Regions from separate parts of the Lysinibacillus sp. FSL K6-3209 genome, predicted to be linked through region 1. Evidence: a T-box and tRNA genes for the amino acid it is inferred to sense, from the RefSeq annotation. Region 1 holds a T-box; the other regions hold tRNA genes.
The links. The T-box of region 1 lies ahead of MHH88_RS15375 (valine--tRNA ligase). A T-box ahead of a tRNA ligase gene usually reads a tRNA of that ligase, here a tRNA-Val.
Positions count from the first base shown of each region.

Region 1 (6,866 bases):
AATCACTATGCTATTACATGTTTTTTAATTCTTCTAAACGTTTTAATACCACTGCATGTTTCTCTTCATAATCCGCTAATTTTTCGCGTTCTGCATTTACTAATGCTTCTGGAGCCTTTGAAACAAATTTTTCATTGGACAGCTTACCAGTAACAAGCTTCACTTCTTTCGCCCACTTTTCTAGTTCTTTTTCTAGACGAGCGATTTCTTCTTCTAGATTGATAAGACCTACAAGCGGTAAGAATAGCTCTGCTCCTGTTACGACTGCCGTCATTGATTGACTCGGAGCCTCTAAGCCTTCACCAATTGTTAACGTCTCAGGATTACAGAATTTTTCTAAGTAGGCTTTATTCGCTTCCAAAGTAGCAACTGTTGCACTATCTTTAGCAGAAATGAACAATGGTACTTTTTTGCTCATAGGTGTGTTAACTTCCGCACGAATATTACGCACCGAACGTATAATATCCATAAGGAGCTTCATATTGTCTGCTTCTTCAGCAAAGTGAAGATCCGTACGCACAGTAGGCCATGCTGCCACTGTAATTGACTCACCTTCATGAGGTAAATGTTGCCAAATTTCTTCTGTGATGAATGGCATAAACGGATGTAATAGACGCATTGTTTGGTCTAATACGTAAGCTAATATAGATCGAGTTGTTTTCTTAGCAGCCTCATCTTCACCATTCAGCGGTAGTTTCGCCATTTCAATATACCAAGAACAGAAATCATCCCAAATGAAATTATATAGTTCACGACCTACTTCACCAAACTCATAACGTTCTGCTAATGAAGTCACACGTTCAATTGTTTCATTCAAGCGCGTTAAAATCCATTTATCGGCTACTGATTTTTCACCAGTTAAGTCGATTTCATCATATGTCATTCCATCCATGTTCATAAGTGCGAAACGGGAAGCATTCCAAATTTTATTAGCAAAGTTCCAAACAGATTCTACTTTTTCCGTTGTATATCGTAAATCTTGACCTGGAGATGAACCTGTTGCTAAGAAATAACGTAGTGAATCCGCTCCGTATTTCTCAATAACATCCATTGGGTCCACACCATTACCAAGTGATTTACTCATCTTACGTCCTTCGCCATCACGTACCAATCCGTGGATTAATACATCTTTGAATGGGCGTTGTCCAGTAAATTCAATACCTTGGAAAATCATTCGAGATACCCAGAAGAAAATAATATCGTATCCTGTTACAAGCGTACTTGTTGGATAGTAACGTTGATATTCTTCATTTGCCTCGTCAGGCCAACCCATTGTAGAAAATGGCCATAGTGCTGATGAGAACCATGTATCTAACACATCTTCATCCTGTGTCCAATTTTCTGCGTCTGCAGGCGCTTCTTTACCTACGTAAATTTCACCTGTTTCATTGTGATACCATGCAGGAATTTGGTGTCCCCACCATAATTGGCGAGAGATACACCAGTCACGGATATTTTCCATCCAACGAGAATATGTGTTTTCAAAACGTGATGGAACGAAGTGAACTTTACCTTCCTCGTCTTTTTGCAGTTCTAAAGAGGCATCTGCAAGTGGTTGCATTTTAACGAACCATTGTGCTGAAAGATAAGGTTCTACAACTGCACCAGAACGTTCAGAATGTCCTACAGAGTGCATATGCTCTTCAATATTGATTAGGACACCTGCTTCTTGTAAATCGGCAACAATTTGCTTACGGCATTCAAAACGATCCATACCATTGTATTTACCCGCAAGTTCATTCATTGTGCCATCTTCGTTCATTACCAGAATACGTTCTAAGTTATGACGATTACCAACTTCAAAGTCGTTCGGATCATGAGCTGGTGTCATTTTTACTACACCTGTACCGAATTCCATATCAACGTAATCATCTGCTACGATAGGAATTTCACGGCCCACGATTGGTAAAATAACCGTTTTACCGATTAAATGTTGGTAACGCTCATCTTTCGGGTGAACTGCTACGCCAGAGTCCCCAAGCATTGTTTCAGGACGTGTCGTTGCAACTTCCACATAGCCAGAACCATCTGCTAATGGGTACTTCATATGATAGAATGCACCTTGTACATCCTGATAGATAACTTCAATATCCGATAAGGCTGTTTTCGCTGCTGGGTCCCAGTTAATGATACGCTCCCCACGATAAATTAAGCCTTTTTCATATAATTGCACGAAAACCGTTTTAACGGCATCCGATAAACCTTTATCGAGTGTGAAACGTTCACGAGAGTAGTCTAATGCAAGGCCAAGCTTCGCCCATTGCGCGCGAATATGCCCAGCGTACTCCTCTTTCCATTCCCAAGTTTTTTCCAGGAATTTTTCACGTCCTAAATCATAACGTGTAATATTATCTTCACGTAGTTTTGCCTCTACTTTTGCTTGTGTAGCGATACCTGCATGGTCCATTCCTGGTAACCAAAGTGCATCATAACCTTGCATACGCTTCATACGAATTAATATATCTTGTAATGTTGTATCCCATGCATGACCAAGATGCAATTTCCCTGTTACGTTCGGTGGTGGAATAACGATTGAATAAGGTTCCTTCCCGCTTTCAGGTTGCGCTTCAAAAAATTTACCTTGTAGCCACCATTCATAGCGACCCGTTTCAATAGACTGCGGATCGTATTTCGTTGGCATTGAAATGTTTTCTGTCATATTGACTCCTCCTGTTGTGAAATAATTTTTGACATTTATGCGCTTAGGCAAGCTTCATAATTACTCGTCTTGATTTACCAGTGTATTCACATCAAATAAATCAGTGACAAATGCCTTTGGATTATTCGCTAATAAAATGCAGACATCTTTTTAGCAAATAAAAAAACTCCTATCGTCAACAAAAGGACGAAGGAGTTTAAGTTCGCGGTACCACCTTTAATTCCAGCAGAGTAAGATAAGCAACACTCGCACATCACTACTTCTCCTATTAGCGCACTTTAAATGCCCTTATACATTAGAAGGAAGAATTCATGCTGGATGTCTTAAGCTTATTACAGCTGGCTCTCAATTCGTTAACGGTGTTTAACCGGCTTTAACTACTATTAGTTCACTAAAGCTGCTCGAGGGCTACGTTCGATTACGCACAAATAGAAACTTTTCAGCTACCGTTTCCTCTCTATAAATGCACAAATAATTTACTCTTCCCTGTCATAGCATCCATATTCAGCTTTCCACATTGTACCGCAAATTCATCTATTTTTTCAAGTGATTTAGTTAATTTCAGCTAGTCTTAAAAAAGTAAATAGAAAAGGAAGTGACTATTCATATGCGACGACGTAAGTATAACCCTTGGCTTTTACCACCTTGGCTACGACAATTCCGATTTTATTGTAGAACAATTATTGTACCGATTTGTGGTTTTCAGTTTATCCGTGTTATCATCATCCCAACTTCTGGAGATCTTATCATCTTATTACTTTTACTACTTCTATGCTATTTACTTTTAAAAGATATCATTTGATACACGAACTTTGAGCGGAGTATAGTCTTCTGTTAAATCCCAAATCATTGTTTCTACTTCATTCCAGGAACTTGATTCACGCACAGCAGAGTGACTGGAAGATTCTCTAAGGACAATTCTTTGTTGTTCGGCTGGTACCGATTGTTTAGCTTTTGCGGATGCTTCTACAGGTGTCGTTTTCATTTCTTGGACAGTTTGCTCAATAAACGTAGACTCCTCTATAGGAAGTTGCGTCTTGGCTACAACAACCTGTTCCTCGACAACATCGACTTTTTCTACTACTGGCATTGGTATTGCGTCACTTCGAAATGTACTCGTCACTGTCCATTCAAGCTGACACATTTGATTGGACAGTATTGGACGAATGTCTTTCACCATTAAATCTTCAATCGCTGCCTCTTTTGGTAAATCAACATTTAATGGGACTGCATATTCAAAATAGCCAGTATCTCCTTGAATATCGAGTGCATCAATACTGATTAAATCTTCGGCATCCATGAACGTTTGCATGTCTTGAAAATCGAAGCGTACATGCGCTGTAATATGATAAATCCCATTTAATCTTAACGAGTCTTCTAATTGCATCGATTGCCATTGCGGCTTTATCTGTACAGCCGCAATTTCTGTTGGGCAACCATATCCCGGAAAACAAAATGTTTCACGCATATTCCAAGTTTTCTGTTCGATAATAATCCCTCCCTTAGCATCATATGAATTGCAATCAGAATGTATGCTAGCCAACGTTTGTTACAAGATTTTTACCATTAAAAAAGCATGCCTGATTTTATTCAGGCATGCCTTTACGCTTATACGTTTACCATTTTTATTTTATTTGCTACGCGATCTGTCAACATTTGGGTAGCTTTTGGAACGATTGGCTTGAAGATTGGATTTAATACAGGACCAGCTAAGCCTCCAGCTGTAACTTCTAAAAAGCCTGTCATTTTTGTATTGTTTGCATCAATGCTTTCCGCTAAGAAATAGCCATTTCCTGTGAAATTATCTGATAGACCTTTTAATTCAAAAGTTACTTTTGAAGGTGCTGTCCACTCTAAAATTGTAATCTCTACTTCTACCGTTTTTTTCAGTACACCAACATTACCTTTAAATGTCCACGTAGAGTGTTTATCATCTATCATCGTATGTGCATTATAACCTGGGACAAGCTTTGCCCATTTTTCCATGTCACTCACGAATTCCCAAACATGTTCAATTGCTACGGGTACTTCTACTGTATGTGTGCCTGTTGCCATTTCAAAACCACTACTTTCTTTTCTGAATAGCTCTATTATAAACTAAAACGCCCACTATTTGGCTATGCTGAAAGTTTTAATTTTGACAAAAAAAAGCCACCCCAATGGATGGCTTTAGATCACTTATTTTGCTAATTGGGCAAACACTTTATGGAAAGCATCGACCGTTTTCGCGATATGTTCCTCTGTATGTGCAGTAGAAATAAATAATCCTTCAAATTGTGAAGGCGGTAAGAAAATACCTTCTTCTGCCATTAAACGGAAGTATTCCGCAAATAATTGTAAATCAGACGTTTTCGCTGAAGCAAAATCGATTACATCTTCGTTTGTAAAGAAGAAACCAATCATGGAGCCAGCGCGATTCACCGTATGTGGAATATTATACTTTGTAGCTGCAGCTCTAAATCCTGCTTCTAGTTGGTCTCCTAACTTTTTGAAATACTCATAGGAGTTTTCATCAAGTCGGGATAACGTTTCATAGCCTGCTGTCATTGCTAATGGATTACCTGATAATGTACCAGCTTGATAAATTGGACCTGCTGGTGCTACTTGCTCCATCACTTCCTTCTTACCCGCGAAAGCACCTACAGGTAGACCGCCGCCAATTACTTTCCCTAGCGTTGTCATATCTGGTGTTACAGCAAAGTAACCTTGCGCACAGCCATAGTCAACACGGAAGCCTGTCATAACCTCATCAAAGATTAGCAGCGCTCCATGCTCTGTTGTTAATTCACGTAAGCCTTCTAGGAAACCTGGCTGTGGTGGGACAACGCCCATATTCCCTGCCACTGGCTCAACAATCACTGCCGCAAGCTCTGCACCAAATTTTTCAAATACTTGTTTAGCACCTGCTAAATCATTGTAAGCTACCGTTAATGTATTACGTGCAATATCTGCAGGTACACCAGGGCTATCAGGTAGGCCTAATGTCGCCACACCTGAACCAGCTTTTATCAATAATGAATCGCCATGACCATGATAAGAGCCTTCAAATTTTAAAATTTTGTCGCGACCAGTTACACCACGTGCTACACGTAATGCAGACATTGTTGCCTCTGTCCCTGACGATACAAAGCGAATCATCTCCATGCCAGGTAAACGTTCTAATACTAGCTTAGCTAAACGATTTTCTGTATAGCTAGGAGCTCCAAAAGAAGAACCTTTCGCTGCAGTTTCTGCAATGGCTTTTACAACTTCCGGATGAGTATGCCCTAAAATTAAAGGGCCCCATGATAGTACATAGTCAATATATTCATTGCCATCAATGTCTGTAATTATTGCACCATGACCAGATTCCATAAATATTGGATCCATATTTACTGATTTAAATGCACGTACGGGACTACTAACCCCACCTGGCATTAAGTTGATAGCTTCTGCATATGCTTGTTTTGATTTTTCGTAAGAACGCGCCATTATTTCTCCTCCAACCAACGTGCTACATCTTTAGCATGATAAGTGATAATTAAATCCGAGCCTGCTCGTTTCATACCTAGCAATGTTTCAAGCACTACTTTTTTCTCTTCAATCCAACCATTGATAGCTGCAGCTTTAATCATTGCATATTCACCAGAAACGTTATAAGCAACAATCGGTAATGTGTAGTTATTTTTCATATCTCGAATAATATCTAAATAGCTTAGGGCAGGTTTCACGATTAAGAAATCCGCACCTTCTTCAATATCAGATTCTGCTTCACGGAAAGCTTCCATGCGATTTGATGGGTCCATTTGGTATGATTTACGATCACCAAATTGTGGTGCTCCATCAGCCGCATCACGGAAAGGGCCGTAATAGCTCGATGCATATTTTACGGCATAGGACATAATTGGTACATTTTCAAAGCCCGCTGCGTCAAGACCAGTACGTATGGCAGTAACAAAGCCATCCATCATATTTGACGGTGCAATAATATCTGCACCAGCTTTTGCTTGTGATACGGCAGTACGTGCTAAAACATCTAAAGAAGCGTCATTTAAAATTTGATCGCCCTCAATCAAGCCGCAATGACCATGGTCTGTAAATTCACACAGACATGTATCAGCAATCACTAACAGCTCTGGGTGACGCTCTTTAATAAGGCGTGTCGCTTCTTGAACAATTCCATGATCGTGGAAAGCACCTGTCCCCACTTCATCTTTTTCAGCTGGTA
Region 1 is NZ_CP150264.1:3,149,201-3,156,066, forward strand. It holds gene MHH88_RS15375 (valine--tRNA ligase) at 14-2,659, opposite strand; T-box leader at 2,839-3,161, opposite strand; gene MHH88_RS15380 (valyl-tRNA synthetase) at 3,444-4,127, opposite strand; gene MHH88_RS15385 (SRPBCC family protein) at 4,268-4,714, opposite strand; gene hemL (glutamate-1-semialdehyde 2,1-aminomutase) at 4,838-6,130, opposite strand; gene hemB (porphobilinogen synthase) at 6,130-6,866, opposite strand, start outside.

Region 2 (6,866 bases), 1.2 Mb from region 1:
CTGAATAGGGCGAATTAGTACGTGGTCGTAGACCCGAAACCAGGTGATCTACCCATGTCCAGGGTGAAGGTGAGGTAACACTTACTGGAGGCCCGAACCCACGCACGTTGAAAAGTGCGGGGATGAGGTGTGGGTAGCGGAGAAATTCCAATCGAACTTGGAGATAGCTGGTTCTCTCCGAAATAGCTTTAGGGCTAGCCTCGTGATGAGAATACTGGAGGTAGAGCACTGTTTGGACTAGGGGGCCATCCCGGTTTACCGAATTCAGACAAACTCCGAATGCCAGATATTTATACACGGGAGTCAGACTGCGAGTGATAAGATCCGTAGTCAAAAGGGAAACAGCCCAGACCACCAGCTAAGGTCCCAAAGTAATCGTTAAGTGGAAAAGGATGTGGCGTTGCACAGACAACCAGGATGTTGGCTTAGAAGCAGCCATCATTTAAAGAGTGCGTAATAGCTCACTGGTCGAGTGACGCTGCGCCGAAAATGTATCGGGGCTAAACGATTCACCGAAGCTGTGGATTGACATCTACGATGTCAGTGGTAGGAGAGCGTTCTAAGTGCGTTGAAGTCAGACCGGAAGGACTGGTGGAGCGCTTAGAAGTGAGAATGCCGGTATGAGTAGCGAAAGACGGGTGAGAATCCCGTCCACCGTATGACTAAGGTTTCCTGAGGAAGGCTCGTCCGCTCAGGGTTAGTCGGGACCTAAGCCGAGGCCGATAGGCGTAGGCGATGGACAACAGGTTGATATTCCTGTACCACCTCCTCACCGTTTGAGAAATGGGGGGACGCAGTAGGATAGGGTAAGCGCGCCGTTGGTTGTGCGCGTCCAAGCAGTAAGGCGTGTGTGTAGGCAAATCCGCACACTGTAACGTTGAGCTGTGATGGCGAGTCCGTATGGACGAAGTTCCTGATTTCACACTGCCAAGAAAAGCCTCTATCGAGGTGAGAGGTGCCCGTACCGCAAACCGACACAGGTAGTCGAGGAGAGAATCCTAAGGTGTGCGAGAGAACTCTCGTTAAGGAACTCGGCAAAATGACCCCGTAACTTCGGGAGAAGGGGTGCTCTTGAGCGTGCAAGCGCATGAGAGCCGCAGTGAATAGGCCCAGGCGACTGTTTAGCAAAAACACAGGTCTCTGCAAAACCGTAAGGTGACGTATAGGGGCTGACGCCTGCCCGGTGCTGGAAGGTTAAGAGGAGTGGTTAGCGCAAGCGAAGCTGCGAATTGAAGCCCCAGTAAACGGCGGCCGTAACTATAACGGTCCTAAGGTAGCGAAATTCCTTGTCGGGTAAGTTCCGACCCGCACGAAAGGCGTAACGATCTGGGCACTGTCTCAACGAGAGACTCGGTGAAATTATAGTACCTGTGAAGATGCAGGTTACCCGCGACAGGACGGAAAGACCCCGTGGAGCTTTACTGTAGCCTGATATTGAATTTTGGTACAACTTGTACAGGATAGGTAGGAGCCAGAGATCTCGGAGCGCCAGCTTCGAAGGAGGCGTCGGTGGGATACTACCCTGGTTGTATTGAAATTCTAACCCATGCCCCTTAGCGGGGCAGGAGACAGTGTCAGGCGGACAGTTTGACTGGGGCGGTCGCCTCCTAAAAGGTAACGGAGGCGCCCAAAGGTTCCCTCAGAATGGTTGGAAATCATTCGTAGAGTGTAAAGGCACAAGGGAGCTTGACTGCGAGACCTACAAGTCGAGCAGGGTCGAAAGACGGGCTTAGTGATCCGGTGGTTCCGCATGGAAGGGCCATCGCTCAACGGATAAAAGCTACCCCGGGGATAACAGGCTTATCTCCCCCAAGAGTCCACATCGACGGGGAGGTTTGGCACCTCGATGTCGGCTCATCGCATCCTGGGGCTGTAGTCGGTCCCAAGGGTTGGGCTGTTCGCCCATTAAAGCGGTACGCGAGCTGGGTTCAGAACGTCGTGAGACAGTTCGGTCCCTATCCGTCGTGGGCGTAGGAAATTTGAGAGGAGCTGTCCTTAGTACGAGAGGACCGGGATGGACACACCGCTGGTGTACCAGTTGTCTTGCCAAAGGCATCGCTGGGTAGCTATGTGTGGACGGGATAAGTGCTGAAAGCATCTAAGCATGAAGCCCCCCTCAAGATGAGATTTCCCATTACGCAAGTAAGTAAGATCCCTCAAAGACGATGAGGTAGATAGGTTCGAGGTGGAAGTGTGGTGACACATGGAGCTGACGAATACTAATCGATCGAGGACTTAACCAAAAAGTTTGAAACATTCAATGAACCGTTTATCCAGTTTTGAAAGAACAACCTTTCATAAAAGGGTTTCAAGATACGAGTAGTTCGCGGAAGCGATTGAGAGAAGGAAGGAGCGTACGTCTGTACGTGACTGACTGAACGAATGAAGCTGACAAAGAAATACGATGTATATTGAAAGCCGTAAATAGTCTAGTGATGATGGCAAAGAGGTCACACCCGTTCCCATACCGAACACGGAAGTTAAGCTCTTTAGCGCCGATGGTAGTTGGGGGCTTCCCCCTGTGAGAGTAGGACGTCGCTAGGCGCAAAAAGTCGCTGCTGATACACTCAGTAGTGGCTTTTTTTATTTCTTTAAAATATAAAACTGACTATAGAAAAAGAATTGGAGACATTTCACCATAATGCGTGAAATGTCTCCAAAATTGTTTTTTTAAACAGTAGTCGCACGTAATTCAATACGACGAATTTTGCCCGATGTTGTCTTTGGAAGCTCATCTAAAAAGACAATACTACGAGGGTATTTATAAGGTGCTGTTAGTGCTTTAACGTGCTCCTGAAGCTCTTTTATTAATTCGTCCTCATCACGCCCTCTAAAGCCCTCACGTAAGATTACAAACGCTTTTACAATATGGCCTCTAATTTCATCCGGTGCTGCAACAACTGCACATTCTTGTACAGCCTCGTGTTTATTTAAAGCATCTTCCACTTCGAATGGTCCAATTGTATAGCCTGATGAGATAATAATGTCATCTCCACGTCCTTCAAACCAGAAGTATCCATCCTCATCGCATTTTGCTTGGTCACCTGTAATATACCACTCACCTCTAAAGGCAGCTTGCGTGCGTTCAGGCTCACGGTAATACTCCTTGAATAAGGCAGGTGATGATTTATGAACAGCGATGTCTCCAACTTCTCCTACAGGTGCTTCATTCCCTTCATGGTCTATAATACGTACAATATTTCCAGGTGTAGGAACACCCATCGAACCAGGTCGTAACTCTGTGTTTTCAAGTGTACCTATTAATAATGTATTTTCCGTTTGTCCATAACCATCTCGTACTTTCAGACCGAAATTGTTCATAAATGTTTCGATAACTGGACGATTTAGTGGCTCACCTGCAGAAACAGCACTTCTTAATGCAGCTAAGTTGTAATCTTTAAGATTATCAATCTTTGCCATAATACGATATTCTGTCGGCGTGCAACAAAGCACATTGACTTTTTCGTCCTGCAGGAGCTGAAGATAAGTATGAGGTTCAAAACTACCATGATAGACAAAAGCAGTTGCTCCCAACATTATTGTCGATAAAAACGGACTCCAAATCCATTTTTGCCAGCCAGGTGCTGCTGTAGCCCATACTAAGTCCCCTTCACGTACACAAAGCCATTTGGAAGCAGCTGTTCGAATATGTGCATAGCCCCAGCCATGAGAGTGAACCACCCCTTTAGGTTTACCCGTTGTGCCTGAAGTATAAGAAAGAAATGCCATATCATCCCGTTTTGTCGCAACGGCTGTAAAGCTCGTTGGTTGCTTTTCAGCTAATGCATCTAAAGACACCCAATTGTGCGTAGCGTTGCCAATTATTAATTTATTATCTAAGGCTGCTACGGAAGAAGTAATTTTATCTACTTCACTAGTAAATGCTTCGTAGGCAATAACAGCGGTTGCAGAAGCGTGTTCCATACGATATTCTAAATCACTTGCGCGTAACATCTCTGAACAAGAGATTGGAACGATCCCTGCTTTTAAACAGCCAAGGAAAACAAAATAAGCTTCTGGTAGGCGTGGAATAATGACTAAAACACGATCCCCTTTTTGTAATCCTCTCTCTGTAAAAGCATTCGCGTATTGATTCATTTTTTGAATGAGATCGGCATAAGAAATTGTGCGTCGGTTTTGTTGTGCATCCAACCATCTTATAGCTTGGCGATCACTATCTTGGGAGAATTTCTCTAATTCCTCCGTGATGTTGTAAAGTTCTGGTGCAATTAAATCCTTTGTTACCATATGAACATTCCTCCCCAAAACAAATTTAATAGAAAATTCGTAAAACTATTTATATTTTATCAATTACAATAATATACAGCAAGAATATTTGGTACATTAAATAGAAATATTAGATTTAATAGAGAACTATCGGGGTTAGATTGACGTGAATTCGAAAATTATGCAATAAATTAAAAAATTTTGTTGAAAAAGTATTGCATAATTTAGAATGCTTGCTATAATAATAAATGTACTTAAGAGGTTGTTAAAACCAAATTAAATAGTATTGTTCCGAAGTAGCTCAGTTGGTAGTAGCACCTGACTGTTAATCAGGTTGTCGCAGGTTCGAGTCCTGCCTTCGGAGCCATTTTTTTGCACTTTTTTAACTAATTTATAATTTTGAAAAGAAATTTTTAAAAAATACTTGCATCAAAATGAAAATGATGTTAATATAAATCTTGTCTTGTTTGAGACATAATAAACGGCCCCTTGGTCAAGCGGTTAAGACACCGCCCTTTCACGGCGGTAACACGGGTTCGAATCCCGTAGGGGTCACCATTTTTACAGCATCGTAGTAATGCATAGGCTTAAAAAGATAAATAAACTGTGAAGAAATAACACCTGTTTCTATGGAGGATTAGCTCAGCTGGGAGAGCATCTGCCTTACAAGCAGAGGGTCGGCGGTTCGAGCCCGTCATCCTCCACCATATAGTGTTTTTTTTCGGAGGGGTAGCGAAGTGGCTAAACGCGGCGGACTGTAAATCCGCTCCTTAGGGTTCGGCGGTTCGAATCCGTCCCCCTCCACCAGTTTTATTTATTCAAATGAATGGGGTATAGCCAAGCGGTAAGGCAACGGATTTTGATTCCGTCATGCCTAGGTTCGAATCCTAGTACCCCAGCCATTTTTCTTTTATGAGCCATTAGCTCAGTTGGTAGAGCATCTGACTTTTAATCAGAGGGTCGAAGGTTCGAGTCCTTCATGGCTCACTTTTCTATATATTAAATTCAAAAGTGTAACATTAACTACAGATACTAATCTCTTGCTGAAAACAGCAGGAGATTTTTTTATTTATATTAAATGAATAAATATACGGTTTTTTGTTGGGTTGAGCCAAGTGTATTGTAGGCTTTACAATAGTCTTATCACCAAAAGGGGGTATAAAAACATGAATAAACAACAAGTATCAATTATTGGAGTACCAACCGATTACGGTCAAACACGAAGAGGGGTTGACATGGGACCAAGTGCAATTCGATATGCGGGCGTTGTAGAACGATTAGAGGCAATCGGACACGAAGTACATGATCAGGGAGATATACTTGTTAGTCAAAAGCATGATAGTAAAGAAATTGATAAACAGCTATTAAATTTAGAGGAAGTTATAGATATCAGTACCACATTAGCTAACCAAGTACATGAAGTGTTAGAGCAAAAAAAATTCCCGCTTGTATTTGGTGGCGATCATAGTATTGCAATCGGTACGCTGGCAGGACTGGCTGAGCACTTCCCAAACCTAGGTGTTATTTGGTTTGATGCACATGCTGATTTGAATACACCTGAAACAACACCATCTGGTAATATTCACGGCATGCCACTTGCGGTTAGTATTGGGCTGGGTCATGAACGTCTTGTGAAAATTCGTAATTATGCCCCAAAGGTTAAGCCTGAAAATGTCATTATTATCGGGGCACGTTCAGTAGATCCGGGGGAGCGTGAGTTAATTCGCCAACAAGGTATTAAAGTCTATACAATGCATGAAATTGATCGACTTGGTATGACGCGTGTGATGGAAGATGCAATCGCTTACTTACAAGAACGGAAAGTAGACGGCTTACATTTATCATTAGATTTAGATGGTCTAGACCCGCTTTATACACCAGGAGTGGGAACGCCGGTGCCTGGTGGTATATCGTATCGTGAAAGTCATTTAGCAATGGAAATGCTACAAGAATCAGGGATGCTAACATCTGCTGAATTTGTTGAGGTGAATCCTATACTAGACGAGAAAAATAAAACGGCAGATGTAGCAGTGGCATTAATAGGTTCTTTGTTTGGTGAGACACTAGTTTAATGTAAATTGTGAAAAAATTGTTTATCGTCACATCGTTTAAAAAACTTTTGTTATAATTGAATATAAATTGAAACTTTTCTTATAGTCGGGTCGTATAGTATAAGACAGTTGTAAAGGTGGAGAAGTAAACACAATGGATGCGTTAGTAAATAAGAGAATAAAACAAGTGCTTAAAGGCGATCAAAACGCATTTGCCGATATTGTGAGTCTCTATCAGCACAAACTGTACCAAGTATGCTACCGAATGTTAGGAAACAAGCAAGAATCTGAGGATATTGCACAAGAAGCATTTGTTCGAGCTTATATGAACTTGCATACTTTTGATCAAAAAAGAAAATTTTCGACGTGGCTTTATCGCATTGCGACGAACCTCTGCATAGACCGTATTAGAAAGAAAAAGCCGGATTATTATTTAGATGCGGAGGTAGCTGGTACAGAAGGACTCGATATGTACTCACAGATTGCAGCAGATGACCAACTACCAGAGGAACAGTTAGAGCAGATGGAGCTACAAGATCGTATTCAATATGAGATTGGACGATTGCCGGATAAATATCGTTCAGTTAT
Region 2 is NZ_CP150264.1:4,373,896-4,380,761, reverse strand. It holds rRNA gene MHH88_RS21310 (23S ribosomal RNA) at 1-2,243, shown strand, start outside; rRNA gene rrf (5S ribosomal RNA) at 2,429-2,544, shown strand; gene MHH88_RS21300 (AMP-binding protein) at 2,671-4,248, opposite strand; tRNA gene MHH88_RS21295 (tRNA-Asn) at 4,518-4,594, shown strand; tRNA gene MHH88_RS21290 (tRNA-Glu) at 4,711-4,785, shown strand; tRNA gene MHH88_RS21285 (tRNA-Val) at 4,859-4,934, shown strand; tRNA gene MHH88_RS21280 (tRNA-Tyr) at 4,951-5,034, shown strand; tRNA gene MHH88_RS21275 (tRNA-Gln) at 5,055-5,129, shown strand; tRNA gene MHH88_RS21270 (tRNA-Lys) at 5,142-5,214, shown strand; gene rocF (arginase) at 5,394-6,299, shown strand; gene sigW (RNA polymerase sigma factor SigW) at 6,433-6,866, shown strand, end outside.
Region 2: it encodes a tRNA-Val, which carries the amino acid that the T-box ahead of MHH88_RS15375 (valine--tRNA ligase) is inferred to sense. The anticodon was not compared.

Region 3 (6,866 bases), 1.6 Mb from region 1:
TTGGACGCGCACAACCAACGGCGCGCTTACCCTATCCTACTGCGTCCCCCCATTTCTCAAACGGTGAGGAGGTGGTACAGGAATATCAACCTGTTGTCCATCGCCTACGCCTATCGGCCTCGGCTTAGGTCCCGACTAACCCTGAGCGGACGAGCCTTCCTCAGGAAACCTTAGTCATACGGTGGACGGGATTCTCACCCGTCTTTCGCTACTCATACCGGCATTCTCACTTCTAAGCGCTCCACCAGTCCTTCCGGTCTGACTTCAACGCACTTAGAACGCTCTCCTACCACTGACATCGTAGATGTCAATCCACAGCTTCGGTGAATCGTTTAGCCCCGATACATTTTCGGCGCAGCGTCACTCGACCAGTGAGCTATTACGCACTCTTTAAATGATGGCTGCTTCTAAGCCAACATCCTGGTTGTCTGTGCAACGCCACATCCTTTTCCACTTAACGATTACTTTGGGACCTTAGCTGGTGGTCTGGGCTGTTTCCCTTTTGACTACGGATCTTATCACTCGCAGTCTGACTCCCGTGTATAAATATCTGGCATTCGGAGTTTGTCTGAATTCGGTAAACCGGGATGGCCCCCTAGTCCAAACAGTGCTCTACCTCCAGTATTCTCATCACGAGGCTAGCCCTAAAGCTATTTCGGAGAGAACCAGCTATCTCCAAGTTCGATTGGAATTTCTCCGCTACCCACACCTCATCCCCGCACTTTTCAACGTGCGTGGGTTCGGGCCTCCAGTAAGTGTTACCTCACCTTCACCCTGGACATGGGTAGATCACCTGGTTTCGGGTCTACGACCACGTACTAATTCGCCCTATTCAGACTCGCTTTCGCTGCGGCTCCGCCTTCTAAAGCTTAACCTCGCACGTAATCGTAACTCGCCGGTTCATTCTACAAAAGGCACGCTATCACCCATTAACGGGCTCTAACTACTTGTAGGCACACGGTTTCAGGATCTCTTTCACTCCCCTCCCGGGGTGCTTTTCACCTTTCCCTCACGGTACTGGTTCACTATCGGTCACTAGGTAGTATTTAGCCTTGGGAGATGGTCCTCCCGGATTCCGACGGAATTTCACGTGTTCCGCCGTACTCAGGATCCACTCTGGAGGGAATAAACTTTCGACTACAGGGCTTTTACCTGCTCTGGCGGACCTTTCCAAGTCGCTTCATCTAACTCATTCCTTTGTAACTCCGTATAGAGTGTCCTACAACCCCAAGAGGCAAGCCTCTTGGTTTGGGCTCTTCCCGTTTCGCTCGCCGCTACTCAGGGAATCGATTTTTCTTTCTCTTCCTCCAGGTACTTAGATGTTTCAGTTCCCTGGGTCTGCCTTCAAGACGCTATGTATTCACGTCAAGATACTACGCGATTAAACGTAGTGGGTTCCCCCATTCGGAAATCTCCGGATCAAAGCTCACTTACAGCTCCCCGAAGCATATCGGTGTTAGTGCCGTCCTTCTTCGGCTCCTAGTGCCAAGGCATTCGCCGTGCGCCCTTAATAACTTAACCTGCAGCTTCCGATATACATCGTAATCCAGCGTCAGCTTCATTCGTTCGGTCAGTCACGTACAGAGGTACGCTCCTTCTCTCACTCAATCGCTTCCTTGTCTTACTCGTATCTCGAAACCTTCATTTGTTATTAAGCCTATAAAAAACTTAAAAAAATAAATGTGTTTGTTACAATTTCAATGTCGTTTTATCCAGTTTTCAAAGAACAAATAAAAATTGGTGGAGCCTAGCGGGATCGAACCGCTGACCTCCTGCGTGCAAGGCAGGCGCTCTCCCAGCTGAGCTAAGGCCCCAAGAGGTTATATATGGTGGGCCTAAATGGACTCGAACCATCGACCTCACGCTTATCAGGCGTGCGCTCTAACCAGCTGAGCTATAGGCCCTCTTGGAAGTTTTATAAAGTTAGTTATAAACCTTCAAAACTGAACGCAAAACGTAATCTTACAAACCCAAGGTTTGTATTCCGAAAATATCCTTAGAAAGGAGGTGATCCAGCCGCACCTTCCGATACGGCTACCTTGTTACGACTTCACCCCAATCATCTATCCCACCTTCGGCGGCTGGCTCCAAAAGGTTACCTCACCGACTTCGGGTGTTACAAACTCTCGTGGTGTGACGGGCGGTGTGTACAAGGCCCGGGAACGTATTCACCGCGGCATGCTGATCCGCGATTACTAGCGATTCCGGCTTCATGTAGGCGAGTTGCAGCCTACAATCCGAACTGAGAACGACTTTATCGGATTAGCTCCCTCTCGCGAGTTGGCAACCGTTTGTATCGTCCATTGTAGCACGTGTGTAGCCCAGGTCATAAGGGGCATGATGATTTGACGTCATCCCCACCTTCCTCCGGTTTGTCACCGGCAGTCACCTTAGAGTGCCCAACTAAATGATGGCAACTAAGATCAAGGGTTGCGCTCGTTGCGGGACTTAACCCAACATCTCACGACACGAGCTGACGACAACCATGCACCACCTGTCACCGTTGTCCCCGAAGGGAAAACCATATCTCTACAGTGGTCAACGGGATGTCAAGACCTGGTAAGGTTCTTCGCGTTGCTTCGAATTAAACCACATGCTCCACCGCTTGTGCGGGCCCCCGTCAATTCCTTTGAGTTTCAGTCTTGCGACCGTACTCCCCAGGCGGAGTGCTTAATGCGTTAGCTGCAGCACTAAGGGGCGGAAACCCCCTAACACTTAGCACTCATCGTTTACGGCGTGGACTACCAGGGTATCTAATCCTGTTTGCTCCCCACGCTTTCGCGCCTCAGTGTCAGTTACAGACCAGATAGTCGCCTTCGCCACTGGTGTTCCTCCAAATCTCTACGCATTTCACCGCTACACTTGGAATTCCACTATCCTCTTCTGCACTCAAGTCTCCCAGTTTCCAATGACCCTCCACGGTTGAGCCGTGGGCTTTCACATCAGACTTAAGAAACCACCTGCGCGCGCTTTACGCCCAATAATTCCGGACAACGCTTGCCACCTACGTATTACCGCGGCTGCTGGCACGTAGTTAGCCGTGGCTTTCTAATAAGGTACCGTCAAGGTACAGCCAGTTACTACTGTACTTGTTCTTCCCTTACAACAGAGTTTTACGAACCGAAATCCTTCTTCACTCACGCGGCGTTGCTCCATCAGGCTTTCGCCCATTGTGGAAGATTCCCTACTGCTGCCTCCCGTAGGAGTCTGGGCCGTGTCTCAGTCCCAGTGTGGCCGATCACCCTCTCAGGTCGGCTACGCATCGTCGCCTTGGTGAGCCGTTACCTCACCAACTAGCTAATGCGCCGCGGGCCCATCCTATAGCGACAGCCGAAACCGTCTTTCAGTATTGTCCCATGAGGGACAATAGATTATTCGGTATTAGCCCCGGTTTCCCGGAGTTATCCCAAACTATAAGGTAGGTTGCCCACGTGTTACTCACCCGTCCGCCGCTAACGTCAAAGGAGCAAGCTCCTTCTCTGTTCGCTCGACTTGCATGTATTAGGCACGCCGCCAGCGTTCGTCCTGAGCCAGGATCAAACTCTCCATAAAAGAAATTTGATTAGCTCAAATTGTTTTGCTGGCATCAATTTTGATGTCCAAAATTTTGTTTCGTTCACTAACATAAGATAGCTAATAAAAACTATATTGATTACGTTTTGCTTGTTCAGTTTTCAAGGTTCATTTACATTAATTGGTGGAGCCTAGCGGGATCGAACCGCTGACCTCCTGCGTGCAAGGCAGGCGCTCTCCCAGCTGAGCTAAGGCCCCATAAATTGTATTTTAGGAAATGGTCGGGAAGACAGGATTCGAACCTGCGACCCCTTGGTCCCAAACCAAGTGCTCTACCAAGCTGAGCTACTTCCCGTTTATTTATTGGCGCGCCCGGCAGGAGTCGAACCCACAACCTTCTGATCCGTAGTCAGACGCTCTATCCAATTGAGCTACGGGCGCTAAATATTAAAAATGGTGCCGAGGGCCGGAATCGAACCGGCACGGTAGTCACCTACCGCAGGATTTTAAGTCCTGTGCGTCTGCCAGTTCCGCCACCCCGGCACATTTGGAGCGGAAGACGAGGTTCGAACTCGCGACCCCCACCTTGGCAAGGTGGTGTTCTACCACTGAACTACTTCCGCATGTGCATAAGATTATTTATCCTGGCAATTATTATTTTAATATATAAATGGTGCGGGTGAAGGGAGTCGAACCCCCACGCCTTGCGGCGCTAGATCCTAAGTCTAGTGCGTCTGCCAATTCCGCCACACCCGCATATTATTGTTGGCAATTAAAATGGTGAGCCATGAAGGACTCGAACCTTCGACCCTCTGATTAAAAGTCAGATGCTCTACCAACTGAGCTAATGGCTCAAAAAATGGTGCCGGCTATAGGAATCGAACCCACGACCTACTGATTACAAGTCAGTTGCTCTACCTGCTGAGCTAAACCGGCATATGGTGGAGGATGACGGGCTCGAACCGCCGACCCTCTGCTTGTAAGGCAGATGCTCTCCCAGCTGAGCTAATCCTCCTGGGTATTATGCCTAGCGACGTCCTACTCTCACAGGGGGAAGCCCCCAACTACCATCGGCGCTAAAGAGCTTAACTTCCGTGTTCGGTATGGGAACGGGTGTGACCTCTTTGCCATCATCACTAGACTATTTAAAAGACAAGATTCATTATAACATAAAATATTATAATTACAAGCTTTTTTTTAAAACTTACTTGTTCTTTCAAAACTGGATAAACGGTTCATTGAATGTTTCAAACTTTTTGGTTAAGTCCTCGATCGATTAGTATTCGTCAGCTCCATGTGTCACCACACTTCCACCTCGAACCTATCTACCTCATCGTCTTTGAGGGATCTTACTTACTTGCGTAATGGGAAATCTCATCTTGAGGGGGGCTTCATGCTTAGATGCTTTCAGCACTTATCCCGTCCACACATAGCTACCCAGCGATGCCTTTGGCAAGACAACTGGTACACCAGCGGTGTGTCCATCCCGGTCCTCTCGTACTAAGGACAGCTCCTCTCAAATTTCCTACGCCCACGACGGATAGGGACCGAACTGTCTCACGACGTTCTGAACCCAGCTCGCGTACCGCTTTAATGGGCGAACAGCCCAACCCTTGGGACCGACTACAGCCCCAGGATGCGATGAGCCGACATCGAGGTGCCAAACCTCCCCGTCGATGTGGACTCTTGGGGGAGATAAGCCTGTTATCCCCGGGGTAGCTTTTATCCGTTGAGCGATGGCCCTTCCATGCGGAACCACCGGATCACTAAGCCCGTCTTTCGACCCTGCTCGACTTGTAGGTCTCGCAGTCAAGCTCCCTTGTGCCTTTACACTCTACGAATGATTTCCAACCATTCTGAGGGAACCTTTGGGCGCCTCCGTTACCTTTTAGGAGGCGACCGCCCCAGTCAAACTGTCCGCCTGACACTGTCTCCTGCCCCGCTAAGGGGCATGGGTTAGAATTTCAATACAACCAGGGTAGTATCCCACCGACGCCTCCTTCGAAGCTGGCGCTCCGAGATCTCTGGCTCCTACCTATCCTGTACAAGTTGTACCAAAATTCAATATCAGGCTACAGTAAAGCTCCACGGGGTCTTTCCGTCCTGTCGCGGGTAACCTGCATCTTCACAGGTACTATAATTTCACCGAGTCTCTCGTTGAGACAGTGCCCAGATCGTTACGCCTTTCGTGCGGGTCGGAACTTACCCGACAAGGAATTTCGCTACCTTAGGACCGTTATAGTTACGGCCGCCGTTTACTGGGGCTTCAATTCGCAGCTTCGCTTGCGCTAACCACTCCTCTTAACCTTCCAGCACCGGGCAGGCGTCAGCCCCTATACGTCACCTTACGGTTTTGCAGAGACCTGTGTTTTTGCTAAACAGTCGCCTGGGCCTATTCACTGCGGCTCTCATGCGCTTGCACGCTCAAGAGCACCCCTTCTCCCGAAGTTACGGGGTCATTTTGCCGAGTTCCTTAACGAGAGTTCTCTCGCACACCTTAGGATTCTCTCCTCGACTACCTGTGTCGGTTTGCGGTACGGGCACCTCTCACCTCGATAGAGGCTTTTCTTGGCAGTGTGAAATCAGGAACTTCGTCCATACGGACTCGCCATCACAGCTCAACGTTACAGTGTGCGGATTTGCCTACACACACGCCTTACTGCTTGGACGCGCACAACCAACGGCGCGCTTACCCTATCCTACTGCGTCCCCCCATTTCTCAAACGGTGAGGAGGTGGTACAGGAATATCAACCTGTTGTCCATCGCCTACGCCTATCGGCCTCGGCTTAGGTCCCGACTAACCCTGAGCGGACGAGCCTTCCTCAGGAAACCTTAGTCATACGGTGGACGGGATTCTCACCCGTCTTTCGCTACTCATACCGGCATTCTCACTTCTAAGCGCTCCACCAGTCCTTCCGGTCTGACTTCAACGCACTTAGAACGCTCTCCTACCACTGACATCGTAGATGTCAATCCACAGCTTCGGTGAATCGTTTAGCCCCGATACATTTTCGGCGCAGCGTCACTCGACCAGTGAGCTATTACGCACTCTTTAAATGATGGCTGCTTCTAAGCCAACATCCTGGTTGTCTGTGCAACGCCACATCCTTTTCCACTTAACGATTACTTTGGGACCTTAGCTGGTGGTCTGGGCTGTTTCCCTTTTGACTACGGATCTTATCACTCGCAGTCTGACTCCCGTGTATAAATATCTGGCATTCGGAGTTTGTCTGAATTCGGTAAACCGGGATGGCCCCCTAGTCCAAACAGTGCTCTACCTCCAGTATTCTCATCACGAGGCTAGCCCTAAAGCTATTTCGGAGAGAACCAGCTATCTCCAAGTTCGATTGGA
Region 3 is NZ_CP150264.1:164,431-171,296, reverse strand. It holds rRNA gene MHH88_RS01005 (23S ribosomal RNA) at 1-1,521, opposite strand, end outside; tRNA gene MHH88_RS01000 (tRNA-Ala) at 1,739-1,814, opposite strand; tRNA gene MHH88_RS00995 (tRNA-Ile) at 1,828-1,904, opposite strand; rRNA gene MHH88_RS00990 (16S ribosomal RNA) at 2,001-3,552, opposite strand; tRNA gene MHH88_RS00985 (tRNA-Ala) at 3,696-3,771, opposite strand; tRNA gene MHH88_RS00980 (tRNA-Pro) at 3,792-3,868, opposite strand; tRNA gene MHH88_RS00975 (tRNA-Arg) at 3,878-3,954, opposite strand; tRNA gene MHH88_RS00970 (tRNA-Leu) at 3,968-4,056, opposite strand; tRNA gene MHH88_RS00965 (tRNA-Gly) at 4,062-4,136, opposite strand; tRNA gene MHH88_RS00960 (tRNA-Leu) at 4,185-4,269, opposite strand; tRNA gene MHH88_RS00955 (tRNA-Lys) at 4,292-4,367, opposite strand; tRNA gene MHH88_RS00950 (tRNA-Thr) at 4,374-4,449, opposite strand; tRNA gene MHH88_RS00945 (tRNA-Val) at 4,453-4,528, opposite strand; rRNA gene rrf (5S ribosomal RNA) at 4,539-4,654, opposite strand; rRNA gene MHH88_RS00935 (23S ribosomal RNA) at 4,770-6,866, opposite strand, start outside.
Region 3: it encodes a tRNA-Val, which carries the amino acid that the T-box ahead of MHH88_RS15375 (valine--tRNA ligase) is inferred to sense. The anticodon was not compared.